DNA from 2 places in the Saccharothrix violaceirubra genome. Region 1 is predicted to be linked to the other one. Evidence: riboswitches for the same ligand, from Rfam matches in the RefSeq annotation. Region 1 holds a riboswitch; the other holds the start of a gene.

Evidence for each region. A riboswitch is a leader RNA that binds a small molecule or an ion and turns the genes downstream of it on or off. The one in region 1 is predicted to bind cobalamin.
Region 2: another riboswitch for cobalamin. It lies ahead of F4559_RS06790 (putative cobaltochelatase); the one in region 1 lies ahead of metE (5-methyltetrahydropteroyltriglutamate--homocysteine S-methyltransferase).

What each region holds. Positions count from the first base shown of each region.
Region 1 covers NZ_JACHJS010000001.1:3,494,608-3,501,719, forward strand. The annotation lists gene metE (5-methyltetrahydropteroyltriglutamate--homocysteine S-methyltransferase) at 1-1,860, opposite strand, end outside; cobalamin riboswitch at 1,981-2,181, opposite strand; gene F4559_RS16630 (AAA family ATPase) at 2,204-2,806, shown strand; gene F4559_RS16635 (MarR family winged helix-turn-helix transcriptional regulator) at 2,860-3,312, shown strand; gene F4559_RS16640 (DUF5313 family protein) at 3,309-3,710, shown strand; gene F4559_RS16645 (GNAT family N-acetyltransferase) at 3,811-4,389, shown strand; gene F4559_RS16650 (YkvA family protein) at 4,467-4,745, opposite strand; gene F4559_RS16655 (hypothetical protein) at 4,831-5,631, shown strand; gene F4559_RS16660 (cyclase family protein) at 6,142-7,112, opposite strand, start outside.
Region 2 covers NZ_JACHJS010000001.1:1,320,258-1,327,369, reverse strand. The annotation lists gene cobO (cob(I)yrinic acid a,c-diamide adenosyltransferase) at 1-401, opposite strand, end outside; gene F4559_RS06790 (putative cobaltochelatase) at 412-2,373, opposite strand; cobalamin riboswitch at 2,409-2,533, opposite strand; gene F4559_RS06785 (TetR/AcrR family transcriptional regulator) at 2,500-3,111, opposite strand; gene F4559_RS06780 (quinone oxidoreductase family protein) at 3,951-4,634, shown strand; gene F4559_RS36215 (cytochrome P450) at 4,554-5,783, opposite strand; gene F4559_RS06770 (8-amino-7-oxononanoate synthase) at 5,820-6,998, shown strand; gene F4559_RS06765 (GNAT family N-acetyltransferase) at 6,952-7,112, opposite strand, start outside.

The DNA of each region.
Region 1 (7,112 bases):
GTAGCACAGGTGCGTGTGCACCTGCGTCCGAGCCGACGCACCGGACGTGGCCAGCCGGAACGCGTCCACCGACCACTCCAGGTAAGCCGGGTGGTCGACGGCCCGCAACGGCAGCAGCTCGCGCAACGCGGGCTCGTCCACCTGCACGATCCGCGTCCCGGCGGCCTCCAGGTCGGCGATCTCGTCGCGCAACGCCAAGGCGACCTGGTCGGCGGTCTCCCCCAACGGCTGGTCGTCGCGCACGAACGACCACGCCAGGATGGTCACCGGCCCGGTCAGCATGCCCTTGACCGGCCGTGAGGTCAGCGACTGCGCATAGGCCGTCCACGGCACGGTGATCGGCGCCGGCCGGCTCACGTCGCCGTGCAGGATCGGCGGCCGGACGCACCGCGAACCGTAGGACTGCACCCACCCCAGCCGGGTGGTCGCGAAGCCTTCCAGGTGCTCGGCGAAGTACTGGACCATGTCGTTGCGTTCAGGCTCGCCGTGGACGAGCACGTCCAAGCCGATGTCCTCCTGCAACGCGATCACCCGGGCGATCTCCGCACGCATCCGCGCGGTGTACTCGTCGGACGGCAACGACCGCGCGGCCCGGATCTCGGCGGTCTGCGGGAACGAGCCGATGGTCGTCGTGGCCAACGGAGGCAGGTTCAAAGCCTTCTGCGCGACGACCCGTGCGGCGTAAGGCGCGCGGGAACGGTCCTTCACGCCCGCCAACCGGAAGCGGACTTCCTCGTCCCGCCGGGGTTCCACGACGGGCAGTTCGGGCAGGGGCACGCCCGAGCGCAACGCCCGGTCCAGGGTCACGACCTCGGCGACCTTCTGCCGGGCGAACGCCAGCCGCGCCGACACCTCGGGCGCCAACGACGTCTCCACGTCCAGGTCGTAGGGCACGTGCAGCAGGGTCGACGACGTCGACACCACGACCTCGGCGGCCGACCCCAGCAGCGACGCCGCGGTGGCCACCGCCTTACGCAGATCAGTGCGCCACACGTTGCGCCCGTCCACGACACCGGCCACCAACGTCTTGTCCCGCAACGCCGGAACGCTCGCGATCCCCTCGATGGTCCCCGCGACCAGGTCCACCCCGATCGCCTCGACCGCCGTGGCGGCCAGCACCGGCAATGCCGCCCCGAGCGACCCGTAGTACCCGGTGACCAGCAGCTTCGGCCGGGCCGCCACGGCACCGAGCCGCGTGTAGGCACGCCCGAGCGCGGCGAGTTCGGCGACATCGCGGTCCATGGCGAACGCGGGCTCGTCGAACTGCACCCACTCCACGCCCTCGGCGGCCAACGCCCCGAGCAGCTCCACGTACACGTCGAGCAACGCGTCCAACCGCGACAGCGGGTCCGCGGACCCCTTGGCCAGCAGGAGGAACGTCACCGGCCCGAGCAGGACCGGACGGGTCGGCACCCCCGCCGCGCGGGCCTCCCGGTACTCGGCCAACGGCTTGTCGTCGGCCAACCGGAACTCCGTCGACGAGTCGATCTCGGGCACCAGGTAGTGGTAGTTGGTGTCGAACCACTTGGTCAGTTCGAGCGGCGGCGCGTCGGCGTCGCCGCGGGCCGCCGCGAAGTAGGTGTCCAACGCGGAGGACCGCCGGTACCGGTCGGGTACCGCGCCGACCAGGAACGCGGTGTCGAGCACCTGGTCGTAGAACGAGAACGTGTTGGACGGCACCGAGTCCAGCCCTGCGTCGCGCAGCTCCAGCCAGGTGGCGACGCGCAGGTCCCGGGCCGCGGCGTGCAGGGTGTCGGCGTCGCTGCGCCCGGCCCAGTACGACTCGACGGCGCGCTTGAGTTCACGACGCGGTCCGATCCTCGGGTAGCCGAGTACGGTCGCGCCGATACCGCTGGTCACAGGCTCTCTCCTCGCGAGCGTGCGGGAAGTCCGACGACTCGCGGGCAGGCTCGCGCGAACCCCTGTGACGGGGTGCGCCCGTGCCCTTCCCGCGAGGCGACCGGACACCGTGCGCCCGGATGGGCACACGGACCGGTGGCAGGTCTTCGGACTCACGGGCGTCGAGCGCGTTCCTACCGGCCGTCGCTTCCCACGCGTGGACGCGCAGTGCTCATGACGGCTTTCGTTCCCGTTCACCGCTGCGGGGCAGTCCCGGATTCGCACCGGATTCCCTCTTGCCTCGCCCCGGTCGGGGGGCGAACCACCAGCCCGCGCAGCGTAGCCGATATGTAGGGTCGCGAACGTGCTCATCTGGATCAACGGCCCGTTCGGCGGCGGCAAGACCGCCACCGCCCACGAACTGCACCGTCGGGTCGAGGGCAGCGTCCTCGCCGACCCCGAGTACTTCGGTTTCGCCCTGCACCGCCTGCTGCCGCCGGCCCTGCGCGGTGACTTCCAGGACCTCCCGACGTGGCGCACCGGCGTGTACGACATGCTCGACCTGGCCCTGACACAGCATGAGGGGCCGATCATCGTTCCCATGACGGTGGTCAACGCCGACTACTTCGCGGAGATCGTCGGCCGGCTGCGCGAGCAGGGCCACCGGGTCGAGCACTTCGCGCTGCTGGCCGAGCCCGCGACCGTGCTCGCCCGGTTGAGCGGGCGTGGTCTGTGGCCGGGCCTGAAGCGCGAGGGCTGGGCCGTGTCCAAGCTGGACCACTGCCTCAAGCGCCTGCACGAGCCCGAGTTCGCCGAGCACGTCGACACCGACGACCGGACCGTGGCCCAGGTCGCCGACGCCATCGCCCGGTCGGCGGGTTTGCCGATCGTGCCCGACAACGACAGTCCGCTGCGCGCACGGCTGCGCCGCTACGCCACGTCCGTGCGGCACCTCCGGTTCGACTGACGCGACCCAGGCCACAGCCCGTCCGGCGCCGACGACACGTACTATGGGCACAAATGATTAGTGCACGAAGTGACGATGCGTTGGCGCTGGAGCGGCAGGTCTGCTTCGCGCTCGCGGTCGCGTCCCGGGCGGTGATCGGCATCTACCGGCCGATCCTGGAACCGCTGGGCCTGACGCACCCGCAGTACCTGGTGATGCTCGCGCTCTGGCAGCACGCGCCGCTGTCGGTCAAGGAGCTGGGCCGGCTGCTCGCCCTCGAACCGGCCACGCTGTCGCCGCTGCTCAAGCGCCTGGAGGCGATCGGCTACCTGGAGCGCGGCCGGGACAGCGCCGACGAGCGCCAGCTCGCCGTCACGCTGACCGACACCGGCCGCGCACTGCGGGAGCGGGCGTTGGACGTGCCGCCGGCCGTGATCGAACAACTCGGCTTGCCCGTCGAGGACCTCGAAGCACTGCACGCCCACCTGACGAAGGTGATCACGGCCGCCCGGAAGGACCCGGCATGAGCACACCCGCGTTCCCCCTGCGCCTGTGGTACCTCGTGGGCGGGCGGCTGTCGGCACGCCACCGCGAGTGGGTCTTCCACGAGGCCACGAAGCCGTCGTGGCTGGTGTGGTTCACCGTGCGGTCGTTCCTCCAGGTCCTGCCGCTGACGATCGTCATCGCGCTGGTGCTCGTCCTGGCCGTGGGCGCACCGCTGCCGCTCGCGCTGGCGTGCGGGTCGCTCGGCCTGATCGTGGGCGTCTACTTCTCCCTGTCGTACGCGGCGGAGAGCACCGACCACCGGCTGACCAAGTACGGCTTCCCGGCGGGCGCCGGCACCGAGGCCCGCCGACGTCGCACGCTCGACCAGGAGAAGGACCGCCGCGCCGCGTACGAACGCGCGTGGCGGGAACCGTCCTAGCGTCCAGTGACGTCGGCGATGCGATCGCGTCGAGTCCCCCGCTACTTCCGGTGTCCTGAACTGCTGATACCGCCTGACCTGACGGTGGAGAATCCTGGCCATGACGGTCGTCCTGTCCGTGCCGGCCACCGGGCCGGCACCCGCGCTGAGACTGCGGCCGTGGCGGCCGGCCGATCTTCCGGCGCTGGTCGCGGCGCACCGCGATCCGCTGCTGCGTCGTCGGCTTGCCACTTCCCTGACCGGCGAAGCCGAGGCCGGGCAGTGGCTGGACGCGCAAACCGCCGGCTGGGTGACCGCGACCCGGTTCAGCTTCGCCGTGACCGCCGATGCCGACGACCGCACCCCGCTGGGGCACGTGGTGGTGAAGGTGGGATCCGCCGAGATGGCCGAGGTGGGTTACTGGACCGCCGCCCATGCCCGGGGCCAGGGCGTCGCCACTCGCGTAACGGACACCGTGTCGCAGTGGGCATTGGACACCCAGGACATGGTCGTGCTCACCCGACTGGACCTTGTGCACGCCGTCGACAACCAGTGGTCCTGCCGGGTGGCGGTCAAGTGCGGTTACGTCCTGCGCGACCTGCTGCCCGCCGCGCCGCCGGCATTCCCGGCCGACGGCCACCGGCACGTGCGCACCGCCGCCGGTCACGTACTCGCATCCGCATCGGGCGACGTCGGGTAGGCGGTCCGGGCGGCCTCGCGGTCACCAGCCGCGGATGTCCACGCGACACAGTCACGTCACCCTTCCTCGATGAGGCATCAGTCCTCGACCTCGCGCCGCTTGCGCAGCGACGACCCCACGTACATCAGCCCGCCGACGAGCACCACGATGTCGTCGAGGTAGATCGGGTCGGGCAGCAGGTCGATCGGGAAGACCGTGTACGCCAGCGACACCCAGTAGGCGGCCTTGGTCGGCACGGGCGTACCGGGCTGGTGCACCTGCTTGTGCTTGCGCACGAGCTTGAACAGCAGGAACAACGCGACCGCGACCAACAGCACCACGACCACGATCGCGAAGACGCCCAGCGTGGCCAACACGTCGCTCAAGTCGTTCCCCTTCCGCGGAAATCCGCCGGCCACTCCCGACCGGCACACCTACAGTGTCGCCGAACGAGGAGACGACGTGAGACTTGACGGACGATCGTGGCGCGTCCGGATCGACAAGGTCCGGCTCGGCGCCGACGAGTACCGCGTCGTGCGCCCGGCCGCCGTGATCAAGCACGCGGCACTCCACGAGAGCCGCTTCGGCGCGAACCTGTCGGTGGACAAGGACGCGGCCGTGGAGATCGCGGCGGCGTGGTGGTTGGCCGCGAGGTCGCCGCGAACGCTGATCCACCTGCCGCTCAAGGCGAGTCCGGCGACGTGCGGCGGCTGGACGGGCGAGCGGCGGCTCGACCTCGTGCTGCTGCACCACAGCCTCGGTTTCCGGCCCGCACACTGGAAGCAGGTTCGCGCCCGCCTGTCGGCGGGCAGGCCGCACAAGATCACGCTCCCGGCGGACGCGCTGCCCGTCTTCGACGACGAGCACCACGTCCGCGCCTCCCACAAGGACAACCTCGACCGGCTGCACTGGGACATCGCCGCCGACACCATGTTCGTCGTCGGCAGCCGCGCGGCGTACGAGAACGAAGCCGGGAAGATCCGCGGCCTGGTCGAGGACTGCCCGTCCCACCTCGCCCACGACCCCACCACGCACTGCTGCGCGGAGATCGACCTCGACCCGTGCCGCCCGCACCACTACGCCGGGCTGCACGTCGAGTGCTGCGACGACCACTACCTCAGGACGGGTTCACCCGCGACCAGGCGGTCCAGCAGCGCCTCGCCGTCGACGCCGTCCTCGCCCAGCACCTCGGCCACCAGCAGGTCGGTGCCGGAGCCCGCGTTCTCCACGATGGCCGCGCCCAGGTCGTCGTCACTCGCATAGGACGGCAGCACCAGACTGCCTGCCAGCGTGCCGTCGACCTGGTCGGGCGCGCACTCGTCCCACCACACCTGCACGGTCGCGCGCAGGTCGCCGCCGAACACCAGGTACTTGTCCGTGTACCGGCCGTACACGACGTCGGCGCTCGTGTTCCCGGTGACGACGAGCTTGGTGTCGCACGTGGTGTGGAAGCCGGTCGCCCGCAGGTCGCCGAGCACGACCAACGCCGCCGCGCCGTCGTCGAAGTCGTAGAGCGCACCGGACACCGTGAGCGAGCCGTCGACGATGTAGCCGATGTCGTAGTCGAGGTCCCACGGCTGCGGCTCGCCGGAGTTGAGCGGGAAGTCGCCGGTCACGACGGCGTCGCCGGAGTATAGGACGTACTCGCCCTCGTACAGGTTCTCCCAGGTCGACTTGGGCAGGCCGCGCCGTTCGAACAGCTCGACGGCCTCGCTCCACGTGATGGTCTTCGGGTTCACGGCCGAACCGTATACCGGCCCGCAGGGAATACCGTCAGCGCCGCCGGGGTTGGCCCAGCGCCGCCGCGGGAGTGTTACCGGCCGTGGCGCCCTCCGCGTACTGCGGCGTCACGATGAAGACGAACCGGTACACGCGGTCGGCCGCGAGTCCGTCCAGGACGTAGGACTCGGCGATGCGGATGCCGTGACGCATGATCAGTTCCTGGTGGACGGGGAACGCGGTGCCATCCTCGTTGACCTTGTTGCCCAACACCTCCAACGCCCACGTATCGCCGCCGACGATCGCCGGGCGGAACTTCGCCAGCCAGCGGGCCTCGCGCAGGTAGATGCCGGGCATGCCGCGCGACGCCTCCCAACGGGCGATGTCCGCCGGGTCGCGGCGGGCGAGCAGGCGGTTCCAGCCGGTGCGCAGCAGCACGACGTCGCCGGGTTCGATGCGGTCGATGTCGCCGAAGTCGAGCGCGTCCTCGATGTCCGCGACCGTGATGCGGTAGTCGTCGCGCAGCACCGGGCTGCCGTCGCCCGCCGGTTCGCCCAGGTCGCGGCCGTGGGCGAGTTTGACGCCGAGGACGTCGAGCAGCAGGCCGCGCGTGACCACCGGTCCCATGTGCTCGGCGCCGAGGCGGATCGTGCCGTGGCCGCGGGCGATGTCGGTGCCGCGCCGGCCGTTGTAGAACAGCTCCCCCGCGCCCACGTGGTTGAGGTTGTCGAGCTGGCTGCCGATCTGGTGGGTGAGCGCGAGCGGCTTCGGGTGCTTCGCCGAGAGTTCGGCTTCGAAGCGTTCCTCGTGGACGCTGATCCGGTTGGCGCCCAAGGGTTCCGGGGAGATCAGCACGCCGCCCTGCTCGCGGAAACCGGGCGGCGGCTGGTAGCCGTGGATCGTGAGGCGCTGTTCCCACGTGCGGCGCGGGTCGGTCTTGTACGCGGGGAAGCCGTTCCACATCAGCTCGCCCAGGTTGTAGGTGACGACGTCGCGGTGCGGCTTGAGCAGCGCCAGGGCGGCGG
Region 2 (7,112 bases), 2.2 Mb from region 1:
AGCACGTAGACGCCGTGACGTTCGTCGGCGATGCGGCGGGCGATCTCACGCCACCCTTCGAGCGCGGCGGCGGCGTGGTCCTCCGCGGTGCCCGCCTTGCGCGACCACGACCAGCCTTCGCCCATCTTGTGCCACTCGACGGGTCCGCCCTCGCCGGTCTGCTCGTGCAGGCGGCCGAGCGCGCGGAACGCGGCTTCCTCGCCGACCTTCCACTTGGCGGACTTCACGAACTGGAAGACGCCGATCGACCAGCCCTGGTTCCAGCCGCGCAACGCCAAGCCGAAGGCGGCCGTCGACTTGCCCTTCATCTCACCGGTGTGCAGCACGACCAGCGGACGGTTGCGCCTCTGGCGTGTGGTCAGGCCGTCTTCGGGCGTGACGGCGGGAACTCCCTGTGGCATGCGGCGCTCCCTACGCGGCTCGCGCGGCGCGCACGACGCCCGCGACCTGATCGGCGGACAGTTCCTCCAGGCGCAGGCACGCGGCGTCGAGCGTGGCGGCCACGCGACCGGCCAGGCCCAGCCGCACGAACCCGCTCTCGCAGTCGACGACCACCGCGGCCGTGCCCACGAGCAGGGACGCGGCCCGCAGCGCGGCGTCGACCGGGTCGCCGCCGACGCCGGACGCCGTGGCCCGGCCGTCGGTGAGCAGGACCAGCAGCGGACGGCGGCGCGGATCGCGGACGCGTTCGGTGTCCAGGACCTTCTTCGCGCGCAGCAGACCGTCGGCGAGCGGAGTGCGTCCTCCGGTACGGAGGGAGCGCAGCCTCGCGGCGGCGGCGTCGACCGAGTTCGTCGGCGGCAGGGCGAGGTCCGCCGCCGCGCCCCGGAACGTGATCACGCCGACCTTGTCGCGACGCTGGTAGGCGTCGCGCAGCAGGGAGATGACCGCGCCCGTGACCGCGGACATGCGCTGACGCGACGCCATCGAGCCCGACGCGTCGACCACGAAGAGGACCAGGTTGCCTTCCCGGCCTTCGCGAATGGCGCGGCGCAGGTCGGAGGCGTGCAGCACCAGGCCCGGACCACTGCGGCCCCGGGCGTTCTGGTGCGGGGCGGCGCTCTGCAGCGTGCCGATCAGGTGCACACCGGATCCGTCCACGGTGGATGGCCGGACGGCACGTCCGGCCGCCGACCGCGCCCGCGAACGACGCCCTGGCGCACCTTCGCCGACGCCGGGCACCTGGAGCAGGCGGGCCCGGAAGGCCGGTGCGGGCGTGTGCGTGCGACCATCCGAAGTGGACTTTCCAGGTGCGTCCCGCGACTCGCCGGCCCCACCGCCGGATTCCCCGTCCGGACCGTCCGAGCCCCCCTGCGGCCCATCATCCGGACCGTCCGGGTCGTCGTCGGGATCTTGGGCGGCGTGCTCCGCGCCCTGCCGGAGGGCGTCTTCCAGCTGCTCCTCCTCCAACCCCGGCTCGTCGAACGGGTCGCGGCGCCGGCGGTGCGGCAACGCCAAACGCACGGCCGCCGCCACGTCCTCCTCGGCGACCTCTTCGGCACCACGCCAAGCGGCGTGCGCGACCGCGGTGCGTGCGACCACGAGGTCCGCGCGCATCCCGTCGACCTCGAACGCCGCGCACACCGCCGCGATCCGTCGCAGTTCGGCGTCCGGCAACACCACCGACGCGAGCCGCGCACGGGCGTCCACGATCCGCCGGGCCAGGTCGGCGTCGTCGTCCTGCCATCGCGCGGCGAACCCGACCGGGTCCGCCTCGTAGGCGAGCCTGCGGCGGACGACCTCCGTGCGTACGGCGACGTCCCGTGATGCGCGTACGGACACCGTAAGACCGAACCGGTCGAGCAGCTGCGGCCGGAGTTCGCCCTCCTCCGGGTTCATGGTGCCGACCAACAGGAACGACGCGGCGTGCGACACCGAGACGCCCTCGCGTTCGACGTGTGCGCGTCCCATCGCGGCGGCGTCGAGGAGCAGATCGACGAGATGGTCGTGCAGGAGGTTGACCTCGTCGACGTAGAGCACGCCCCGATGTGCGGCGGCGAGCAGGCCGGGCTGGAAGGCGCGGACGCCTTCCGTCAGCGCGCGCTCCAGGTCGAGCGAACCGATCACTCGGTCCTCGGTCGCGCCGACGGGCAACTCCACCAGCCGGGCCGGGCGCCGGTGCGCCGACGCGTCGCCGTGCGGACCGTCCGGGCACTCCGCGTCGACCTCGGGCGCGCACCCGAAGCGACAGTCCGCGACGACGTCCAGTTCGGGCAGGAGCGCGGCCAGCGCGCGCACCACGGTCGACTTCGCGGTGCCCTTCTCACCCCGGACGAGCACCCCGCCGATGCCGGGGTGGACGGCGTTAAGCAGGAGTGCGGTGCGCAGGTCGTCATGGCCTACGACGGCGGAAAAGGGGAAACGCGCGCCCATGCGGCGGTGTCCTTCCTCGGGTGTCCACGCCCGGGTCCGGTCTGGATCGGGGGCCGAGTTCCTGACTCCCGGATGCGCTCCGGTCACAGTGGCGGGACCGCGCCGGACTCCCACCGGCTTCCTCGTTCACCCCTTCGACAGCCCCGGCATCGTCGCATCCCGCCCGGCCCGCTCCAAGTCCCCGACCAGCACCGAACGCGCGAGCGCGATCACACCCGCCCGGACCCGCCCCAGATCGAGGCCGGATCGGACGAGCTGGTGGTGGAGCACGTCGCCGCGCAGGAGCGCGAGCAGGGCGTGCGCGATGTACCGGGCGTCGGCGTCCGGGTTGACCTGCGCGATCAGGTCCGAGATCCGCCTGTGCACGAGCACGGTGTTGTCGTCGCACCCGGACTGGTCGAACTCGGACAACTCCAGCGCGCGAACCAGCGGCAGGGAGTCGACGACGTGGTCGAACAACCGGCCGACGAACGTGACCAGTTTCTCGTCCGGCGCCATGTCCGCGTCGTCGAACAACGCGTCGGACTCCGTGCGCCACTCCCGCGACGCCAACTCGACCACCGCACGCACAAGCCCCGCACGGTCGGTGAAGTGCCGGAACACCGTGCCCTTCCCGACACCCGCCGCCGCCGCGACATCCTCGATCACGAACCCGTCCGGTCCACGCTCGCGGATCAACCGCGCGGCGGCGGACCGGATCGCGGCACGGTTGCGCGCGGCGTCCCTGCGTTCGGCCATCCGAACCTCCCCTACCGAAGTGGACCGGTGGTCCGTATCGTAGACGACGTAAAACGGACCGCCGGTCCGCGGCATCGCCCAGACAAGTGGACCAACGGTCCGCACCGAGCCGACCCAAAGCGGACCGTTGGTCCACACCCCTGACACCGAAATCAGACCACCGATCCACTCCGAATGAAGACCCATCCGGATCACCACCCCTGAACGGGTGAAATCAACGCGAACAGCCACCACCCCGTACCCCTACCCGGCCGTCGATCTCGACCCACGACGAACCCAGGCCCGTAGACACAAATGGACAACCGTCGCGCATCACGATCCACGACGAGTAGAAGCGCGCTGACAAAGCCACTGGACGGGTCGACGGGTACCGAACGACGCGGACCGACGATCCAGGCCTCAAAAGTCGCTTACCAGCGCAAACACGAGCAAGAAGTGCGCGCCCCAGTCATTCGCACCGACGAAACCTTGGCGGACCGCCGGTCCGTACAGCCGCGCCCCCGAGCGGACCGCCAGCCGCATCAATCTCGATACAAGCGGACCACCGGTCCGCCCCATCTCCGGTCCGGCCCGCCACCCAATCCGCCGGTCCCGCCAGTCCACCGAGGAAGGTTTTCGACGTGCGAGTTGTCCAGTACAAAGAGTTCGGGTCACCGTCAGTACTGCACGAGGTCGAGGTACCCGATCCCGTACCCGGCCCGGGGCAGGAATTGGTGTGTGTCACGGCGGCGGGTGTCAACTTCGGCGACACGTTGCTGCGTTCCGGACACGCTCGCGGGTTGTTCCCGTGGGTACCCATCCCCGACGAACCAGGACCACTGGGAGGCGAGGTCGTCGGCGTGACCGCGGACGGTCGACGGCTCGCGGGCGTGCCGACGGGTCCCGGCTACGCGTCGCATGCCGTGCTAACCGAACCCGTCGAAGTGCCGGACACGTTGTCCGACCACGAAGCCGCCGCGCTGCTCAGCCAAGGCACCACCGCCCTCGCCGCGGCGCGTGCCGGGCGGATCGCGCCCGGCGACCGTGTCCTGGTCGAGGCCGCGACGGGTGGCGTCGGTTCACTTCTCGTGCAGCTGGCGTCACGCGCCGGTGCGATCGTCGTCGCGGCGACACGCGGTGCGCACAAACTCGCGATCGCGTCGCAGCTCGGTGCGCATGAAGTGGTCGACTACTCGGTACCGGGATGGTCGGCCGGGCTCGAACCGATCGACGTCGCTCTGTCGTCGGTCGGCGGCGCGACCGCACGGGAGTCGTTCGACCTGTTGCGTACCGGCACCGGGCGCCTGGTCCTGTTCGGGTACGCGGGCGGCGCGCCGCTCGACGTCGACGCGTCCGACGTGTTCGGTCGGGGCGTGTCGATCACCGGGCTGTGGGGCACCTACTCGACCGACGCGGTACGGGAGGCGTTCGCGTCCGGGCTCAGCCCGATACTCGGTGCGGCGCTACCCCTGTCCGACGCCGCCCGCGCCCACTACCTGCTGGAATCGCGTTCCACCACGGGCAAGCTGATCCTCGTCCCCTAAGACGACGTCGACGCTGAGCGGGGCGCGGAACGACAGCAGCCCGAGCATCGGCGGCGAAGCGGTCGACGCGAGCCGCAGGCCCGGAAACCGGCGTGCGGTCTCGCGCAGGACCACCTCGCCCTCCAGGCGGGCGAGCCCGGCGCCGAGGCAGAAGTGCGGTCCGAAGCCGAAGGCAAGGTGCTTGCGGGCGTTCGGCCGGGCCGGGCAGAAGCGCTCGGGTTCGTCGAACACCTCGGGGTCGCTGCCGGAACCGGCGAGCATCAGGAGCAGGTGGGCGCCCTGCGGGATGCGCACGCCGGCCAGTTCCGTGTCACGCGCGGCGACCCTGCGCCACGTGTTGACCGGCGGTTCACGACGCAACGTCTCCTCGACGCAGTGCGCGGCCATCCCCGGTTCGTCCAGCCGCGACCACAGGTCGCCGTGCCGAAGCACCCCGTGGAACACCGCGCACAACAACTGGGTGGTCGTCTCCTGCCCCGCGATGAGCAGGAAGTAGCAAAGTCCGGCCGCGTCGCGCACGGACACGCCGGCCGCGTTCAACGCGCCGAACAGGTCGTCGCCGCGCGCGGACCTGATCCGCTGCGACAGCCAGCGGTGGAACTCGGCCGCCGGTCCGGCCAGTGCCCGCTGCCGGTCGGGTGTGAGGTCGCCCCAGAACAACTCGAGCGAAGCAGTGCTCCACGCCTTGAGCGCGTCGACGTCCACGTCGTCGATGCCCATGATTTCCAGCAGCACGATCGCCGGCAGGTCCCGGGCCAACGCCGGGTGCAGGTCGACCCGGGGTCCGGTCAGCCGGTCGAGGCGTTCGCGGGTCAGCTCGACGATGCGGTCCGACATCGCGGCGACACGCACGGGCGTGAGGTATCGGGCGACCAGTCGACGCAACGGCGCGTGCGTCGGCGTGCCGTTGTTCGCCAGTGTCGGCGGGAGCGAGAAGCCGGACCTGGCCAGCGTGCGCAGGACCGGGCGAGGGATCGGCGTGATCGCGGTGAGCGCGTTGTCCGGGTGGAAGGTCTTCGGGTCGGCGAGCACGGCGCGCACGTTCGCGTATCGGCTGACCAGCCACAGCCCGGTTCGCTCGTCGCGGTGCACCGGGGCGTTCTCGCGCAGTGCGCGCAGGTCCGCGTGACCGTGCTGGAAGAGGTCCACGCCGGCACGGTAGCGGCCGGGTGCGAGACTGCCCGCGTGAGTGTGAGCACAGGCGAGTCGGTGTTCGACTGGATCGACACCCGCGCGGGCGCCCGCGCGAAGGCCGGTCTGACGCGGACGGTACGGCCCCGGGCCGCCCACTCGACCGACCTCGACCTGGCGTCCAACGACTACCTGGGACTCACCCGGGACAAGCGCGTCACGGGCGCGGCAGCCGCCGCGGCGCTGCGCTGGGGCGCGGGTTCCACGGGATCGCGCCTGGTCACGGGGTCCACCGAACTCCACACCGAACTCGAGTACGAACTCGCGAACTTCTGCGGCGCGCAATCGGCGCTCGTGTTCTCGTCCGGCTACGCGGCCAACCTCGGCGCGCTGATGGCGCTGTCCGGGCCGGGCACCGCGATCGTGGCCGACCAGCACATCCACGCGTCGTTGATCGACGGAACCCGACTGTCGAAGGCGGACGTCGTGGTCGCGGGACACTGCGAGGTTCCGCGCATCACGCACGCGCTGGCGACGCGGGGCAAGCGCCGCGCGCTCGTCGTGACCGACTCGGTGTTCTCGGTCGACGGCGACCTCGCACCGTTGGCGGACCTGGTGGCAACGTGTCGTGAGCATGAGGCGGCGTTGGTGGTCGACGACGCGCACGGACTCGGCGTCCTCGGTGACGGCGGACGTGGCGCGGTGCACGCGGCAGGTCTGGCGAAGGCGCCCGATGTCGTGACGACCGTGACGCTGTCGAAGTCGCTCGGCGCGCAGGGTGGCGCGGTGCTCGGACCGTCACGGGTGATCCGGCACTTGATCGACACGGCACGCACGTTCATCTTCGACACCGGCTTGGCTCCGGCGAGCGCGGCGGCGGCGCTGGCCGCGTTGAAGGTGCTGCGCGAGGAACCCGGGCTGCCGGAACGCGCCCTGACCGTGGCGCAGGACCTGGCCTTCCGACTGCGCGAGAACGGGCTGCCGGCGAGCACGCCCTCGGCCGCTGTGGTGTCGGTGCGGGCGCCGTCGGCCGAATCGGCGCTGGAGTGGTCGCGGGCATGTCGTGCGCAGGGGGTCCTTGTCGGCTGCTTCCGGCCGCCCTCGGTACCCGACCAGGTGTCACGATTGCGGTTGACCGCACGGGCGGACCTGACCGAGGCCGATGTCGAACGGGCCGTGCGGGTGATCACGGAGACCGGCGCATCCGCCGGTGCGGTATCCCGTCCTCGATGAACTCGTCGCCTTCGACCATAAAGCCGAACGACGCGTAGAAGTCCACGACATACGTCTGCGCGTCGAGCACGCATGTGCGTACGCCGACCTCGTCCAGCGCGGCGACCATCAACC